DNA from 2 places in the Paracoccus seriniphilus genome. Region 1 is predicted to be linked to the other one. Evidence: riboswitches for the same ligand, from Rfam matches in the RefSeq annotation. Region 1 holds a riboswitch; the other holds the start of a gene.

Region 1 (7,762 bases):
CCGGTCTGCGTTTTGCCGCGATTGCGCGGGTGACCGACCGGAACTGGGTGACCTGCTGCGTCGTCGATCATCTGTCATTCGGGCTGAAGCCCGGCGATGAACTGCTGATCGAAACCACCCTGTGCCGCGATGTCGAGAAGTCGCGCAACGAGATCGTCATCGACGATGTTTTCTCTCATCCGGTCTATTGCGATCACCATACCCCGCGGGACTATGGTTTCCGCAGCTACCTGTCGTTTCCGGTCTATCGCAAGGACGGCGAGTTCTTTGGCACCATTTGCGGACTTGATCCCGAACCGCACCGGCTCAATGAATCGCGCGTCAGGGACATGATGCGTCTGTTCGCCAAGCTTGTCGGAGACTCGCTGGACGCTGGCCCTTAGATCAAAGAGGTGTCTGAGCCGATCAGGTCACTAGGTCACGGTTCGGAAGCAACGCGTCGCTATTCTCGTCCGTGACCCGCGCAATCCTCTCAACATGCCAGAAGAGGCTGCGCGGGACGATTTTAGATTTTTGCCCCGGAGGGGGCAACTTCAGAAATCCCAGTCTTCATCCTCGGTAGCGACGGCCTTGCCAATGACATAGGACGATCCAGACCCCGAGAAAAAGTCATGGTTTTCGCTGTCGGGCGACAATGCGGCCAGGATCGCGGGGTTCACCTCGCAGGCCGCTGGCGGGAACAGCGCCTCATAGCCCAGATTCTGCAGTGCCTTGTTGGCATTGTAATGCAGGAACGCCTTCACGTCCTCGGTCAGCCCGATTCCATCGTACAGTTCGGCGGTATATTTGACCTCGATGTCATATAGATCGAAGATCAGTGCAAAGGCAAAGTCCTTCAATTCGGCCCTTTTCGCCTCATCCAGCTTTTCCAGGGCGCGCTGGTATTTGTAGCCGATGTAATAGCCATGAACGGCCTCATCCCGGATGATCAGTCTGATCAGATCGGCAGTATTGGTCAGCTTGGCACGGCTGGACCAATACATCGGCAAATAGAAACCCGAATAGAACAAGAAGCTTTCCAGGAATACGCTGGCGATCTTGCGCTTCATCGGATCGGCGCCAGCATCATATTCGTCCAGGATCAGCCGCGCCTTCTGTTGCAGATGCGGGTTTTCCTCGGACCAGCGGAACGCCTCATCCACTTCCTTGGTCAGACAGAGTGTCGAGAAGATCGATGAATAGGAGCGCGCGTGGACCGCTTCCATGAAGGCGATATTTGACAGAACCGCTTCCTCATGCGGGGTCTGGGCATCACCCATCAATCGTGGTGCCCCAAGCGTGTTCTGGATCGTGTCCAACAGCGTCAATCCGGTAAAGACGCGGATCGTCAATTCGCGCTCTTCCGGACGCAAGGTCGCCCAGCTTTGCACGTCATTGGACAATGGCACCTTTTCCGGCAGCCAGAAGTTCACCGTCAGTCGGTTCCAGACCTCCAGATCCTTCTCGTCCTGCAGCCGGTTCCAGTTCACGGCGCGCTGAACCTGACGCATCACCTGATCCTTCATGATCGAAGAACCCCTCTCTTCTTCTTTGTCACAAATACCCCGGGGGTCCGGGGGCGGGCCCCCGGCCTCGCTTACAACGTGCAGGACACGCAGCCTTCGACTTCGGTCCCTTCCAGTGCGGTCTGGCGCAGCCGGATATAGTAGATTGTCTTGATCCCCTTTTTCCACGCATAGATTTGCGCGCGGTTGATGTCGCGGGTCGTGGCCTCGGCGGGAAAGAACAGGGTCAACGACAGGCCCTGATCGACATGTTCGGTCGCAGCCGCATAGGTGTCGATGATGGCTTGCGGGCCGATTTCATAGGCGTCGCGATAGAACTCCAGGTTCTCATTCGACATGAAGGCGGCCGGATAATAGACGCGGCCGATCTTGCCCTCCTTGCGGATCTCGATCTTGCTGACAATCGGATGGATCGAACTGGTCGAATTGTTGATATAGCTGATCGATCCGGTTGGCGGCACTGCCTGCAGGTTACGGTTGTAAAGCCCATGCTTCATCACATCGGCCTTCAACGCCTCCCAATCCGTGCGGGTCGGCAGCGTGATCCCCGCGAACAGCCGCGTCACTTCCGGCATGACCGGCAGCCAGTCGCGGTTGGTGTATTTGTCAAAGAAGCTGCCATCGGCATAGGTCGATTTTTCGAATCCCTTGAAGGTCGCGCCTTTTTCCTGCGCCAACAGATTCGAGGCCCGGATGGCGTGATAGGCTATGGCGGCGAAATAGACGCTGGTGAACTCGATGCCCTCGGGACTGCCATAGTGAATGCGCTCGCGTGCCAGAAAACCGTGCAGGTTCATCTGGCCCAGGCCCACGGCATGGGCCTCGTCATTGCCCTTGCGGATCGAGGGCACGGAATCGATGGCCGACATTTCGCTGACGGCAGTCAGGGCACGGATGGCGGCTTCGACCGTGGCGCCGAAGTCGGGACCATCCATTGTCTTGGCGATATTCAGTGATCCCAGATTGCAGGAAATATCCGTGCCCATATGGGCATAGCTGAGATCTTCGTTGAATTCCGACGCCTCGTTCACCTGCAGTATTTCCGAACAGAGGTTCGACATGGTGATGCGCCCGTCGATCGGATTGGCGCGGTTCACCGTGTCCTCGAACATGATGTAGGGATAGCCGCTTTCGAACTGGATCTCGGCCAGCGTCTGGAAGAACTGGCGTGCATTGATCTTTTTCTTGCGAATACGCTTGTCGTCGACCATCTCGGCATATTTCTCGGTGACCGAGATTTCCGAGAAGGGTACGCCATAGACGCGCTGAACGTCATGGGGCGAGAACAGATACATATCCTCGTTCCGCTTGGCCAGATCGAAGGTGATGTCAGGGATCACCACGCCAAGGGACAACGTCTTGATGCGGATTTTCTCATCCGCGTTTTCGCGCTTGGTGTCCAGGAAGCTGAGGATATCGGGATGATGGGCGTTCAGATAGACTGCACCCGCGCCCTGGCGTGCACCCAGCTGGTTGGCATAGCTGAAGCTGTCTTCCAGCAACTTCATGATCGGGATCACGCCTGAAGACTGGTTCTCGATCCCCTTGATAGGGGCCCCGGATTCGCGGATGTTGGTCAGCATCAGGGCGACGCCGCCGCCGCGTTTCGACAGTTGCAGCGAGGAATTGATCGCCCGGCCGATCGATTCCATGTTGTCTTCGACGCGCAGCAGGAAACAGGAAATCAGCTCGCCGCGCGATTTCTTGCCCGCGTTCAGAAAGGTCGGCGTGGCGGGCTGGAAACGACCCGACAGGATTTCATCCATGAACTTCATGGCCAGATCCTGATCGCCCCGCGCCAGTGCCAGCGCCACCATGACCACGCGATCTTCGTAACGCTCCAGGTAGCGCTGCCCGTCTCGGGTCTTCAGTGTATAGCTGGTGTAATATTTGAACGCGCCAAGGAAGGTTGGAAAACGGAACTTCTTGGCAAAGGCGGCCGCCCAGATCCGGTGCAGGAACTCGCGCGGATAGTCGGACAGAACCTGCGGCTCGTAATAGCCTTCGTCGACCAGGTAATCCAGCTTCTCGTCCAGGCTGTGGAAGAAGACAGTGTTCTGGTTGACGTGCTGCAGGAAATACTGCCGCGCCGCCATGCGGTCGGCCTCAAAGCGGATGTGCCCCTTGTCGTCATAAAGGTTCAGCATCGCGTTCAGCGCGTGATAGTCGAGGTCGGGCTTCACACTGTCAAGCATTCCATTTCCTGCAGTTTTTTCAGCCCGTCGCGGACACGGGCAATATCGGTTGGTGTTCCCGCCAGTTCGAATCGATACAACACGGGAACGCGGCATTTATCGGCAATCACGCGCGCGGCCAAGGCATAGGTTTGCCCAAAGTTGCGATTGCCCGCGCCGATCACGCCACGCAATCCGGCCCGACGCGCTTCATCATTGAGAAAGCGGATGACCTGCTTGGGCACCGCACCGCGACCTTCGCCATCGGCATATGTGGGGCAGATCATCACATAGGGCCGGTCCGGCATCGGCATCGGATCGCTGCTGCGCAGGGGAATGCGCATTGCCGACAACCCCAGGGCCGCCACAAAGCGGGCGGTGTTGCCCGATCCCGATGAGAAATAGACCAGCCCCACCATCGCGAATGATCAGGCCAACTGGCCGATCATGTCCGGACGAAAGCCTGCCCAGTGGTTCTCACCGGCGATGACGACGGGCGCCTGACGGTATCCCAATGCCGTCACCCGCTCCATGGCTTCGGCGTCCTGGGTCAGATCGACGATGTCGTAGTTCAGGCCGCGGGCATCAAGAGCACGGGTGGTGGCGGTGCATTGCACACAGGCGGGTTTGGAATAGACGGTGATGGTCATGCGCTCGGCTCCTGGTCTCTATGTCTGGATGGCGGTCCCGCGCTTGACTGCTGGCGAAGATCCGCCAACAGCCACGCTGCCGGGCCCACCGCCCGTAGTCGTTTTTTGCCATGGCAGGTCTCCTGACTCGCGGACATGGGACAACCGGCCTTCCCGGAGTGATCCAGTGGCTTCATCAGTCGATCCGACCGCTTACAGTTGCGGGGGCAGTGCCGGCTTTTCACCGACTTCCCTTTTCACCTCTGACGGATGTCATTGGCACCATAGCCACATCACTTAGCCATCCAAGCGGGTATAATGTCAATATGTGGTGTCGGGACCAAGGAAATTTTCTGGGGACAATGCTGCCGCGTCCAGTGATTCCAATGCTTTGCAATTCAGGATCCCGTGTGGGTCAGACCGCCGCGCTGGTCAAGCCTTCAGGGCGGGGTTGAAAATGTCGTTTCAAGGCTTCGTTGCCTTTGAAAATTTCGGGGGCGTCCCTGATCTGCAAAGCAGGAATGAAAAAAATGTTGATAATTTCATTTCCGGTGGCAAGATCGATATTCGATGAAGAGGGAGTGATTCGTGACTTCTGGTGCTGATCTGCGGACATTGAGAAAGAGCCGCGCCTTGACCCTGGCGCAGCTCGCCGAAGCCATGGGCCGGTCCCTGGGCTGGATGTCGCAAGTCGAACGCGATGTCTCGCGGATCAGTGCCGAGGATTTGGCCAAGCTGGCACAGATCCTTGATGTGGCGCCGTCGCTGCTGATCCAGCCCAAGGCCGAGACGCCACGGGAAGAAGGCCGTATCGTTCGGGCTGACCGCCGCCGTTCGCTCGGACACCGTCATGACGGGTTGATCGAAGCGCTGATCTCTCCGGACCTGACCGACAGTTTCGAAATCGTCCATTCGACCTTCCTGCCCGGGAAGGCGCTGCCCGAGCCTGTGCATCGCGAGACGCAGGAAGTCGGCTTCATGTTGTCGGGACGGCTGGATCTCAGCTTCGGCGACCAGAAATTCACCGTGGGTCCGGGGGACAGTTTCCGGATCCGTAACGAGCCCTATCTCTGGGCAAATCCCTATCGTGAAACCGCAGTGGCACTGTGGGTAATTTCGCCGCCGATCTACTAGAAAGGACCTTCGACGTCGCAATGTGCCAACATAGGAATCCATGATCATCATTGTTCCGCGGGGATCGGCGTCTGGCCGAAGATTCGCGGAGGATTCTGATCACCCCGCAGCCATGTGATGGAGGGTCATACCCTTCCGCGATCAGGCTTTGCGCGGACCCTGAACATCAATCAGATCGCCGGCTCAACCGGCGGCGTTTCAATGACCTCGACCAGGATTCCCGGGGCTGATGAGTCATGCCAACAGAGGAAAGAACAGAATGAAGCGAACAAAAGCCATCAGTGGTCTGTTGTCCCTGATTTCGCTGGGGATGGTGTCTCCTGCATTTGCACAGGACGCTGTAACGGTGGCCTATTTCCAGGAATGGCCGATGCCGTTCCAATATGCCAAGGCCAAGGGGCTGTACGAGGAAAAGCTGGGCGTTCCGGTCAATTGGGTTGCCTTTGATTCGGGTACCGCGATGTCGGCCGCCATGGCGGCCGGAGATGTGCAGATCGCCATAAGTCAGGGGGTGCCTCCCTTTGTGGTGGCGGTTTCGGCGGGGCAGGATCTCGAGGTTGTCGATATTGCCGCCTCCTATTCCGACAATGACAATTGTGTTGTCGCTTCGCGGCTGGAAATCGACAAGGACAGCGCGGGCGAACTGACGGGCAAACGCGTGGCGCTGCCCGTGGGGACCATCGCCCATTACGGTTTCCTGCAGCAGATGGAGCATTTCGGTGTCGATCCGGCCTCCATGACCATCGTGGACATGGCCCCGGCCGAGGCGGCTGCGGCCTTTGGCCAGGGCAGCATCGACATGGCCTGTGGCTGGGGCGGTGCGCTGGACCGGATGAAGGCCGAGGGCAATGTGCTGCTGAGCGGGGAAGAAAAGGAAGAGGCAGGTATTCTGGCCTTCGACCTGACGACGACCTCGGCCCGGTTCGCTGCAGAGAATCCAAAGCTTCTGGCGGATTTCCTTGCGGTGACCGCGGATGCCAATGCGATGTGGAACGCTGGCGACAAGCGTGACGAGATGCTGCCGGTGATAGCCCAGGATGCCGGCATGGACGAGGCTTCTGCGGCTGCCGTCATCGACAATTTCAAGTTTCTTTCGCCCGAAGAGCAACTTTCCGAGACCTGGTTGGGCGGACGCGTTGCAAGCTATTTCAGTGGCGTGGCGGCGATGTTTCACGAGCTTGGGAACCTTCCCTCGGCGTTGCCCAGCTACGCTGAATTCATCGACACGTCGGCGCTTTCTGATGTGTCTGGCCGCTGACGCTTGGTGGAAGGCGTTTGGTGCCTTCCGTTTCTGCCATGGCAAAAAGGAGATGGCCCCATGTCCGGCCTGATGCTGAAGAATATCTCGATGCGTTTTGATCTTGCCAACGGCTCGCATGTGCAGGCGTTGCAGGATGTCTCGCTGGATCTGAAACCCGGGCAGCTCTTGTCGGTGCTTGGGCCTTCGGGCTGCGGGAAATCGACGCTTCTGAACATCATCGCGGGTTTTCTGGCGCCCACGGGCGGCCAGATCACGCTGAACGGCCATGCGGTGACCGGGCCGGATGCCGAACGCGGCGTGGTGTTCCAGAAGGGCGCGCTGTTTGAATGGATGAACGTTCGGGACAATGTGTCCTTCGGGCCGCGCATGGCGGGCCAGCGCGAGGCCGAATATGGCGCCCATGTCGATCACCTGATCGAAGTGGTGGGTCTGCAGGATTTCCGTGAAAAGGCGATCTACGAGCTGTCGGGCGGGATGCAGCAGCGCGTCGCGCTGGCGCGCTGTCTGGCCAATGATCCCGATGTCATCCTGATGGACGAGCCCCTGGGCGCGCTGGATGCGCTGACGCGGGAAAAGATGCAGGCGATGGTGCTGAACCTGTGGAAGGAGACCGGCAAGACGGTGATCCTGATCACCCATTCGGTCGAAGAGGCCCTGCTTCTGGGCGAGCGTCTGATCGTCATGGCCCCGCGTCCGGGGCGTATCTACAAGGAATATCACCTTCCCTTTGCGGATCAGGGCGTTGGCAATGACCTGCGCGAGATCAAGAAGCTGCCGGAATTCGGCGCCCGGCGCGAAGAGATCCTGTCGATGATCTGGAACATGGAAGAGGAAATCATGGGTCGTCAGGGGGCAGCGGCATGACCGGTTTTGCAATTCTTCTGGTCTATGCGGGCCTGTTTGCGGGCTCGGCCCTTGTGGTCGGGCTGATCCGTCGCGCCCATGGCCGGCGCAATGACTTCACCAGCCTGAAGACCGTGACCTTCGGGGATGAAAGCGCGATCCGTCCGGACCGGGCGGCCTCGATCATCTCGATCCTGGTGGTGTTCCTGCTGTGGG
Region 2 (7,762 bases), on a different replicon from region 1:
GGACACCAGCGGACTGCTGCCGCTGATCCTGTCCATCCTGAAATCGGGCTGGATGTGGTTGGCGGTCTTCAGCGCCGTCGCCCTGCTGACCGCCTTTGTTTCGGCAATCCGGATCTATTCGCTCAGCCTGACCTATACCGCTGTCACGGCGCTGGCGATGGTGACGCTGACCATGATCGGCGCGCTGTTTCAGCAAGAGGTGATCGGGCTGACCCGGGTGGCCGGGCTGGGCCTGATCATTGCCGGGCTGGTCGTGACCGCCATGGCGGGCAACGCCGGCTGATCACGACGCCCCCGCCAGCGCGTCCAGATAGCGGGCTGACCACCAGGAAACGTCATGTTCGACCACGTCGCGCAGCAGCACCGAATGGCGCTGACGCCGTTCGTTTGCCGTCATATGCATGGCCTGCGCCATGGCCTCGGCCATTTCATGGGGATCATGGGGGTTGACCACCAGCGCATCCTGCATGGTTTCGGCGGCGCCGGCAAAGCGCGACAGGATCAGCACGCCGGGGTCGGATACATCCTGCGCGGCAACATATTCCTTGGCGACAAGGTTCATGCCATCCGCCAGCGGAGTCACAAGGCCGATCCGCGCCTGACGATACAGCCCGGCCAGCACATTGCGCGGCAAAGGCCGGTGGATGAAGCGGATCGGGGTCCAGTTCACGGTCGCGAACTGACCATTGATCCGCCCGGCCAGATGCTCGGTTTCCTCACGGATATCCTGATAGGCCTCGACCTCTTCCCGGGTCGGCGGCGCGATCTGGAGGAACGAGATCTTCTCGTGAAACTCGACGTGGTTTTCCAGCAATAGCTGAAAGGCCCGGAAACGCTGAGGGATCCCCTTGGAATAATCCAGCCTGTCCACACCGATCATCATCTGCGCCCCGGTCAATGATCGCATCCGGTCGACATCCTGCGCGGTGCGGGCCTCTTCGATGAAAGAAGCCGTGTCGATGCCGATGGGAAATACATCGCGGCGCAATTCACGGCCGCACAACCGGATGCGGTTGCCCTCCAGAGGGATCAGTTCAGCCAGCTGCCGCGCGCTCTCGGTAAAATTCGCCAGATCGCGATGCGTCTGAAAGCCCAGCAAGTCATATTGCGACAGCCATTCGAACAGCTCATGCGGATCAGGCATGACAGCGCAATTTTCCGGACCGGGAAAAGGAATATGAAGGAAATGCCCGATGGGATTGCCGATCCCGCGGGCACGCAGTTCCGCAGCCAGCGGGAACAGCTGATAGTCATGCACCCAGATCCGGTCATCTGGTCTGATATGGGGGGCCACCAAGGCAGCAATGCGGGCATTCACGCGCCGATAGCCCTCGCCATAATCCGGGTCGATATCCGTGAGGTCGGCGCGACCATGACACAGGGGCCACAGCACCGAATTCGAATAGCCCAGGTAATAGGCCTCGTGATCGGCCGGGGTCAGATCGAAAGAGGCACGTTGGTATTCGGCACCGGGATGGTATTCCAGACTGTCAGCCGGTTCCGAAGGGGTTTCGCCCGAAAAGCCGATCCACAGCCCGCCCGAATTGCGCAGGGAATCCTGCAGCGCCACCACCAGCCCTCCCGAAGGGTTGTCCCCCAGCGGCAATCGATTTGAAATCACGACAAGGCGGCTCATATCGTGGTCCCCACACCCAGAACGGCATGGGTCAACCAATCGGCCAGCGCCGCGGGGTTCGGCAGGCGATAGCTGGCGCAGCTTTCCCCTTCGCCTATCTTGATCGCAAAGCCGCCCTGGCGCTGCGCTTCCAGCATGGCCACCTCATCTGTCAGATCATCTCCTGCATAAACGGGTTTTCGCCCCCGGAAATTGGGCATGGACAGCAGCCGCGTCAATGCCTTGTCCTTGCCGACACCATCCGGACGCAATTCAAATGCCATCTTGGCGGGTTGCAGCACCAATCCGGGATAGCGCGCCATCAGTTCTGCAGCCATGGCTGCGACCTTGTCAGCCAGAGACGGATCGGCGCGGTAATGCAACCCGACACCAAGGGGTTTGCGCTCGATCAGGATTGCCGGTTCCGCGGCGCACAGACGGGCGGCATCGCGATGCAGCGCCGCGACATCCAGCGTCAGATCATGGGCCGCCTCGACAGGTTGCCCCGCCACAGACAGCTCTGCGCCATGGCTGCCCGAAACGGCACCGGGAAAATCAGGCAGATAGCGACGCAGATCCGCGACATCACGGCCCGAGATCAGCGCCAGCGCTCCATTCTGGCGATGATACAGCCGGTGAAGCAGCCCGGGCAGGTCCGGCGGAACGGTGATCGCATCTGGCCGTGGCGCGATCTCGACCAGACAGCCATCGAAATCCAGGAACAGGGCGGCGTCGACCGGAAGCTCGGGCGGAATCATCTGCGGGGCATCTCCTTTGATTTGACCTGCGGGTGTATAGCACAAACGCGCGTGGCGCGGTTTGGTTCACAGCCGCGTCAGACCAGCCTGCCGCCAGCCCCGCCGAACCGCAAGTTCAATACTCGACGCCGGCCTGAGCTTTGATTCCCGCCTTGAAAGGATGCTTGATCATGGTCATTTCGGTCACCAGATCGGCAGAATCGATCAATACTTCGGGGGCACCACGCCCGGTCAACACCACATGTGTCATCGGCGGCTTCTCGGATTCGAGGAAATCCACGACCTCCTGCGCGTCAAGATAGCCATAGCGCAGCGCGATATTGACCTCATCCAGCAGCACCATCCGGATCTCGGGATCCCGGATCAGATCCCTGGCCTTGTTCCAGCCTGCCTGTGCGGCGGCGATATCGCGCGACTTGTCCTGTGTTTCCCAGGTGAACCCTTCGCCCATGGCATGAAACTGGCACAGATCCGCGAAATGCGTGGTCAGCATGCGCCTTTCGCCCGTGTCCCATGCGCCCTTGATGAATTGCACGACGGCGCAGGGCATCTCATGGGCGATACAGCGCATGATCATCCCGAAGCCCGAGCTGGATTTCCCCTTGCCCGGTCCCGTATGCACGATGATCAGACCCTTCTCGCCGGTCTTCTGCGCCATCATCCTGTCACGGGCCGCCTTTTTCCGCGCCATTTTCTGCGCGTGGCGGGCCTGATCCTCTGCTGGAAGGTCATGGGTTTCGTTCATTCGATCGCCCCTTTTGCTTGACAAAACACGCCGTCCTGCCTCAGGTGAACGCGCGCTGGTTCCTGTCCTATGACAGGCGAAGAGGGAATGCGACAGGTGTGACACCTGAAAGCAGCCGCCCCCGCGACCGTGACCGGAAAGGTCGCCCATGTCCACTGGCCAAGGCCGGGAAGGAGGGGCAACCGTTGGGGAAACCCTGAATCCGCAAGCCGGGAGACCTGCCAGCGCCGAGTTTTGACGGGCGAACGGGGTGTTTCGCAACCGGCAGGCAAAGTCTGGCGCGATGTCCCCTTTGTCCTTCTGGCCCGGATCCCCGATCCCCACAAGGAAAGGGTCCGCGATGCGCGCGATACTACATGTCTGCACCACCTGCCGCGGCCAGTCGGCAGAGCCGGTCGAACCGCGTCCCGGTGCCAGCCTGCATGACCTGCTGTCCTCATCCCCGCTGCCCGAAGGGGTCGAACTGCGCGCGGTCGAATGTCTGTCCGCCTGTTCCCAGGGATGTTCGGTCGCGCTCAGCGCGCCGGGCAAGTGGAGCTATGTCTACGGACGGCTGACCCCGGAAGACTATCCCGAAATCCTGAATGGTGCCGCCGCATATGCCGCCACCGAAGACGGCCTTGTTCCCTGGCGCGAACGGCCCGTGATTTTCCGCAAGCAGAGCCTTGCACGCATCCCCCCGCAGGAGTGAGCCATGACCGATCTGACCAAAACCCCCGTCACCGTGATCACCGGCTTTCTGGGTTCGGGCAAGACGACCCTCATCCGGCATCTGATGCAGAACCCGCAGGGCAAGCGGCTGGCGGTTCTGGTCAATGAATTCGGCACGGTCGGGGTGGATGGAGAAATCCTGAAGGGCTGCGCCGATGACAACTGCCCGGCCGAGAACATCCTCGAACTGTCCAATGGCTGCATCTGCTGCACGGTGGCCGATGATTTCATTCCCACGCTGGAACGACTGATGGCGATGCCGCAGAAACCTGATCACATCCTGATCGAGACTTCGGGGCTGGCTCTGCCCAAGCCCCTGCTCAAAGCCTTTGACTGGCCCGCCATCCGCTCGCGCATTACAGTCGATGGCGTGATCGCGCTGGCCGATGCCGAGGCCGTCGCCGCAGGACGATTTGCCTCGGATGAGGCCGCCGTGCAGGCTCAGCGCGAAGCCGATGACAGTCTGGACCACGACAGCCCGCTGTCCGAGGTCTTTCAGGACCAGATCTCCTGCGCCGATGTGATCCTGCTGACCAAGGCCGATCTGGCCGGGTCTGCCGGGCTGGCGGCGGCACGCGAGGTCATCGCGGCCTCGGCCCCGCGTCCGCTGCCCGTGCTGCAGGTCACTGACGGTCAGATAGATCCCGCGCTGATCCTTGGCCTGTCGGCAGCCGCCGAAGACGATCTCGAGGCCCGCCCCAGCCATCATGACGGTGCCGATGATCACGAGCATGATGATTTCGACACGGTGGTGATCGACCTGCCCGAATTCGACGATCCGGCCAGCGTCACCGCCGCTGTCGAACGACTGGCGCGCGAACAGAACATCCTGCGCGTCAAGGGGCATGTGGCGATTGCCGGAAAACCGATGCGGCTGTTGGTCCAGGCCGTTGGCACTCGCGTGCGCCATCAGTTCGACCGCCCCTGGGGCGATCTGCCGCGACAGTCCCGCCTGGTGGTGATCGCCGAACATGACCACATCGACCCGGATGCCATCCGTCAGGTGCTGCAGGGGGCCGTGCCAGTCTGATGCATGTCGTCTTTCGCGAAAGCCATGGGCTGGAAGAGGCGGACACTCCCTTTGATCCGGGGCAGACGCCGGCCGATCTTGTGGTGCTGTCCTATTCCGACAGCGACCTTGGCGCTTTCGCGGCCGGCTGGCATCGGGCCGCAGGCAGCCTGCCCTCGTTGCGCCTGTGCAACCTGGTTGCGCTGCGCCATCCGGTTTCGGTCGATACCTATCTGGAGCGCACCCTTGTCGGGGTCAGGGCCATCCTGGTTCGTCTGATCGGCGGAGAGGCCTATTGGCCCTATGGTCTGGCCTCGTTGCGTGACCACGCGATGCGCCACGACATTGCGCTGGCGGTTCTGCCCGCGGACGGGCGCGACGACCCGCGTCTGGATGCGGCATCCACCCTGCCGCAACCGGTTCTGCGCCGCCTGCAACGCCTTTGCGATACCGGCGGCGCAGTGGCGGCCCAGGCCGCGCTGGCCGAGCTGTCGGCCGCGGCGGGACTGCCGGCCGGCCCTGTCGATGGCATGACCGCGATCCCCGACTGGGGGTTCTATGATCCCGATGCAGGCGTCATCCCCCACCCTCCCAAGGGCAACCCGGTTCTGGTTACATTTTATCGCAGCTATCTGACCGCTGCGGATACCGCGCCGGTCGATGCGCTGATACGAGAGTTGCGGCAGGCCGGTTTCACCAGTTGCGGCGTCTTTGCGCCCTCCCTGAAGGCGACGGGTTTCGCAAAATGGCTGTCTGAGGCCATGGGAACGCGCCCCGTCGCCATCGTGAATGCCACCGGCTTTTCCATGCGAAGCGAGAACGGCACGACGCCCTTCGACGGTTTCGACTGCCCCGTGTTTCAGGTCGCCCTCTCCACCAACAGGCGGCGCGAATGGGCCGAGGCCGAACGCGGGCTTTCGCCAGCCGATCTGGCCATGCATGTCGTTCTGCCGGAAATCGACGGGCGGATATTTCTGGGCGTGGTCAGCTTCAAGGCCGCCGAAACCCGCGATCCCGCTCTGCAATACAGCCGCTTTGTCCACAAGGCCCAGCCCGATCGCATCGCCGCAACGGTGCGCAAGGTGCTGGCGTGGCGCAATCTGGCACTCAAACCGCGCGGTGCGCAAAAGCTCGCCCTCGTGCTGTCCACCTATCCGGGGCGCGACTGGCAGATGGCCCATGCGGTCGGGCTGGACGCGCTGGCCTCGGCCGATCACGTCGCACGGATACTGGCAGAACATGGCTATGATGCGCCTGCCGAACCGGACGCGACGGCCTTGCATCATCAGATATCAAGCTGGCCGTTGCAGAACTATCTGGACGCGCTGCTGCAGTTGCCTGAATCCCTTCGCGCGGCATTGCAAGATGCCTGGGGCGAACCTGAATCCGATCCGTCGTTCAGCGATGGCTGTTTTCACTTCGCGGCGCTCTGGCGCGGCAAGCTGTTGCTGGCATTGCAGCCCGAACGCAGCCATCCCCACCAGCGCGACGGGGATTATCACGATCTGAGCCGCGTGCCGCGCCATGCCTATGTCGCCTTTTATCTGTGGCTGCGTGCGCAGCGCATGGACGCGCTGGTGCATATGGGCGCGCATGGCACGCTGGAATGGCTGCCGGGCAAGGCGGTCGCCCTGTCGCAGGATTGCTGGCCCGAGGCGCTGACCGCCGATCTGCCGGTCATCTATCCCTTTATCGTCAATGATCCGGGCGAAGCCGCACAGGCAAAACGCCGGATCGGAGCGGTGACGCTTGGCCATATGCCGCCGCCCATGGTCAGCGCCACCCTGCCCGAGGGTCTGCTGCATCTGGAACGGCTGCTTGATGAATATTCCACCGCAGACGGGCTTGACCCGTCCCGGCGCGAGCGCCTGACCCAAGGCATCCGCGACGAAGCCATGGCCGCCGGGCTTGCCCAGGATCTGGGCATTCCCGAAGAGGCCGGACTGGCCGAGGTGATCACCCGTATCGACCGCTTTGTCTGCGACATCAAGGAAAGCCAGTATGGCGAAGGTCTGCATGTCTTTGGCACCGGCCCTTGCGGACAGGAGGAGGTAGACGGGCTGCTGGCGGCGCTGCGCGGCGCCTTTGTGGCCCCCGGCCCGTCCGGTTCTCCGTCACGGGGACGGCAGGATGTTCTGCCCACCGGGCGCAATCTGTTCAGCGTCGATCCGCGCGGCGTTCCCACTCGCGCGGCACATGCTCAGGGCGTCAAGCTTGCCGAGGAATTGCTGCGCCGCCATCTGCAGGATCACGGCGACTGGCCCAGGGGGCTGGTCGTGGATCTTTGGGGCAGCGCCACCATGCGCACCGCAGGCGAGGAATTTGCCATGGCGCTGCATCTGGCGGGGCTGACGCCGGTCTGGGATCCGGCTTCGGCCCGGGTGACAGCTGTCGAGATCATTCCGCTGGCCCTGCTGAACCGGCCACGCATTGACGTGACGCTGCGCGTGTCAGGCCTGTTCCGCGATGTCTTCCCGGTTCTGGCACAGCTGTTCGAGACCGGGGCCACCGCGCTGGCACAGCGGGAAGAAGACCCCGCCGACAATCCCTATCTCATTGCCACGCCACGGGTTTTCGGGCCGGAACCGGGGCAGTACGGGCTGGGAATGGGCGTTGCCGCCGATCACTTCACACCCGAGGCCCGGCGCGCGGCCGGTGAGGCCTGGCTGAACGCCTCGAGCTGGGCGATCGGGCAGGATGGAACCGCAACCCCACGCAGGCCCGCATTGGAGGCGCGCCTGGCGCAGGCAGACAGTTTCGTTCACGCGCAGGATCTGCCGGAAAGTGATCTGTTGCTGGCGGCGGATTATGCCGCGCATGAAGCCGGATTCGCCGCTGCAATGGCACGCATCGGGGCCGAGAAACCCGCGCTCTATCATCTGGACAGCACCCGCCCCGATCGCCCCCGCGCACGCAGTCTGACC

Evidence for each region. Region 1 has a riboswitch for cobalamin ahead of nrdH (glutaredoxin-like protein NrdH). Riboswitches for the same ligand answer to the same signal wherever they lie in the genome.
Region 2: it holds a riboswitch for cobalamin, as region 1 does, so the genes downstream of both, JHW44_RS13085 (DUF1636 family protein) here and nrdH (glutaredoxin-like protein NrdH) in region 1, are expected to answer to the same signal.

Annotation. Positions count from the first base shown of each region.
Region 1 is NZ_CP067131.1:32,665-40,426, forward strand. Features, by position in the region: gene JHW44_RS16540 (GAF domain-containing protein) at 1-383, shown strand, start outside; gene nrdF (class 1b ribonucleoside-diphosphate reductase subunit beta) at 534-1,490, opposite strand; gene nrdE (class 1b ribonucleoside-diphosphate reductase subunit alpha) at 1,577-3,700, opposite strand; gene nrdI (class Ib ribonucleoside-diphosphate reductase assembly flavoprotein NrdI) at 3,685-4,098, opposite strand; gene nrdH (glutaredoxin-like protein NrdH) at 4,108-4,329, opposite strand; cobalamin riboswitch at 4,425-4,610, opposite strand; gene JHW44_RS16565 (hypothetical protein) at 4,724-4,924, opposite strand; gene JHW44_RS16570 (helix-turn-helix domain-containing protein) at 4,942-5,442, shown strand; gene JHW44_RS16575 (taurine ABC transporter substrate-binding protein) at 5,702-6,700, shown strand; gene JHW44_RS16580 (taurine ABC transporter ATP-binding protein) at 6,761-7,567, shown strand; gene JHW44_RS16585 (ABC transporter permease) at 7,564-7,762, shown strand, end outside.
Region 2 is NZ_CP067129.1:2,665,510-2,673,271, forward strand. Features, by position in the region: gene JHW44_RS13065 (hypothetical protein) at 1-283, shown strand, start outside; gene JHW44_RS13070 (alpha,alpha-trehalose-phosphate synthase (UDP-forming)) at 284-1,636, opposite strand; gene otsB (trehalose-phosphatase) at 1,633-2,373, opposite strand; gene cobO (cob(I)yrinic acid a,c-diamide adenosyltransferase) at 2,489-3,118, opposite strand; cobalamin riboswitch at 3,158-3,358, shown strand; gene JHW44_RS13085 (DUF1636 family protein) at 3,459-3,809, shown strand; gene cobW (cobalamin biosynthesis protein CobW) at 3,813-4,859, shown strand; gene cobN (cobaltochelatase subunit CobN) at 4,859-7,762, shown strand, end outside.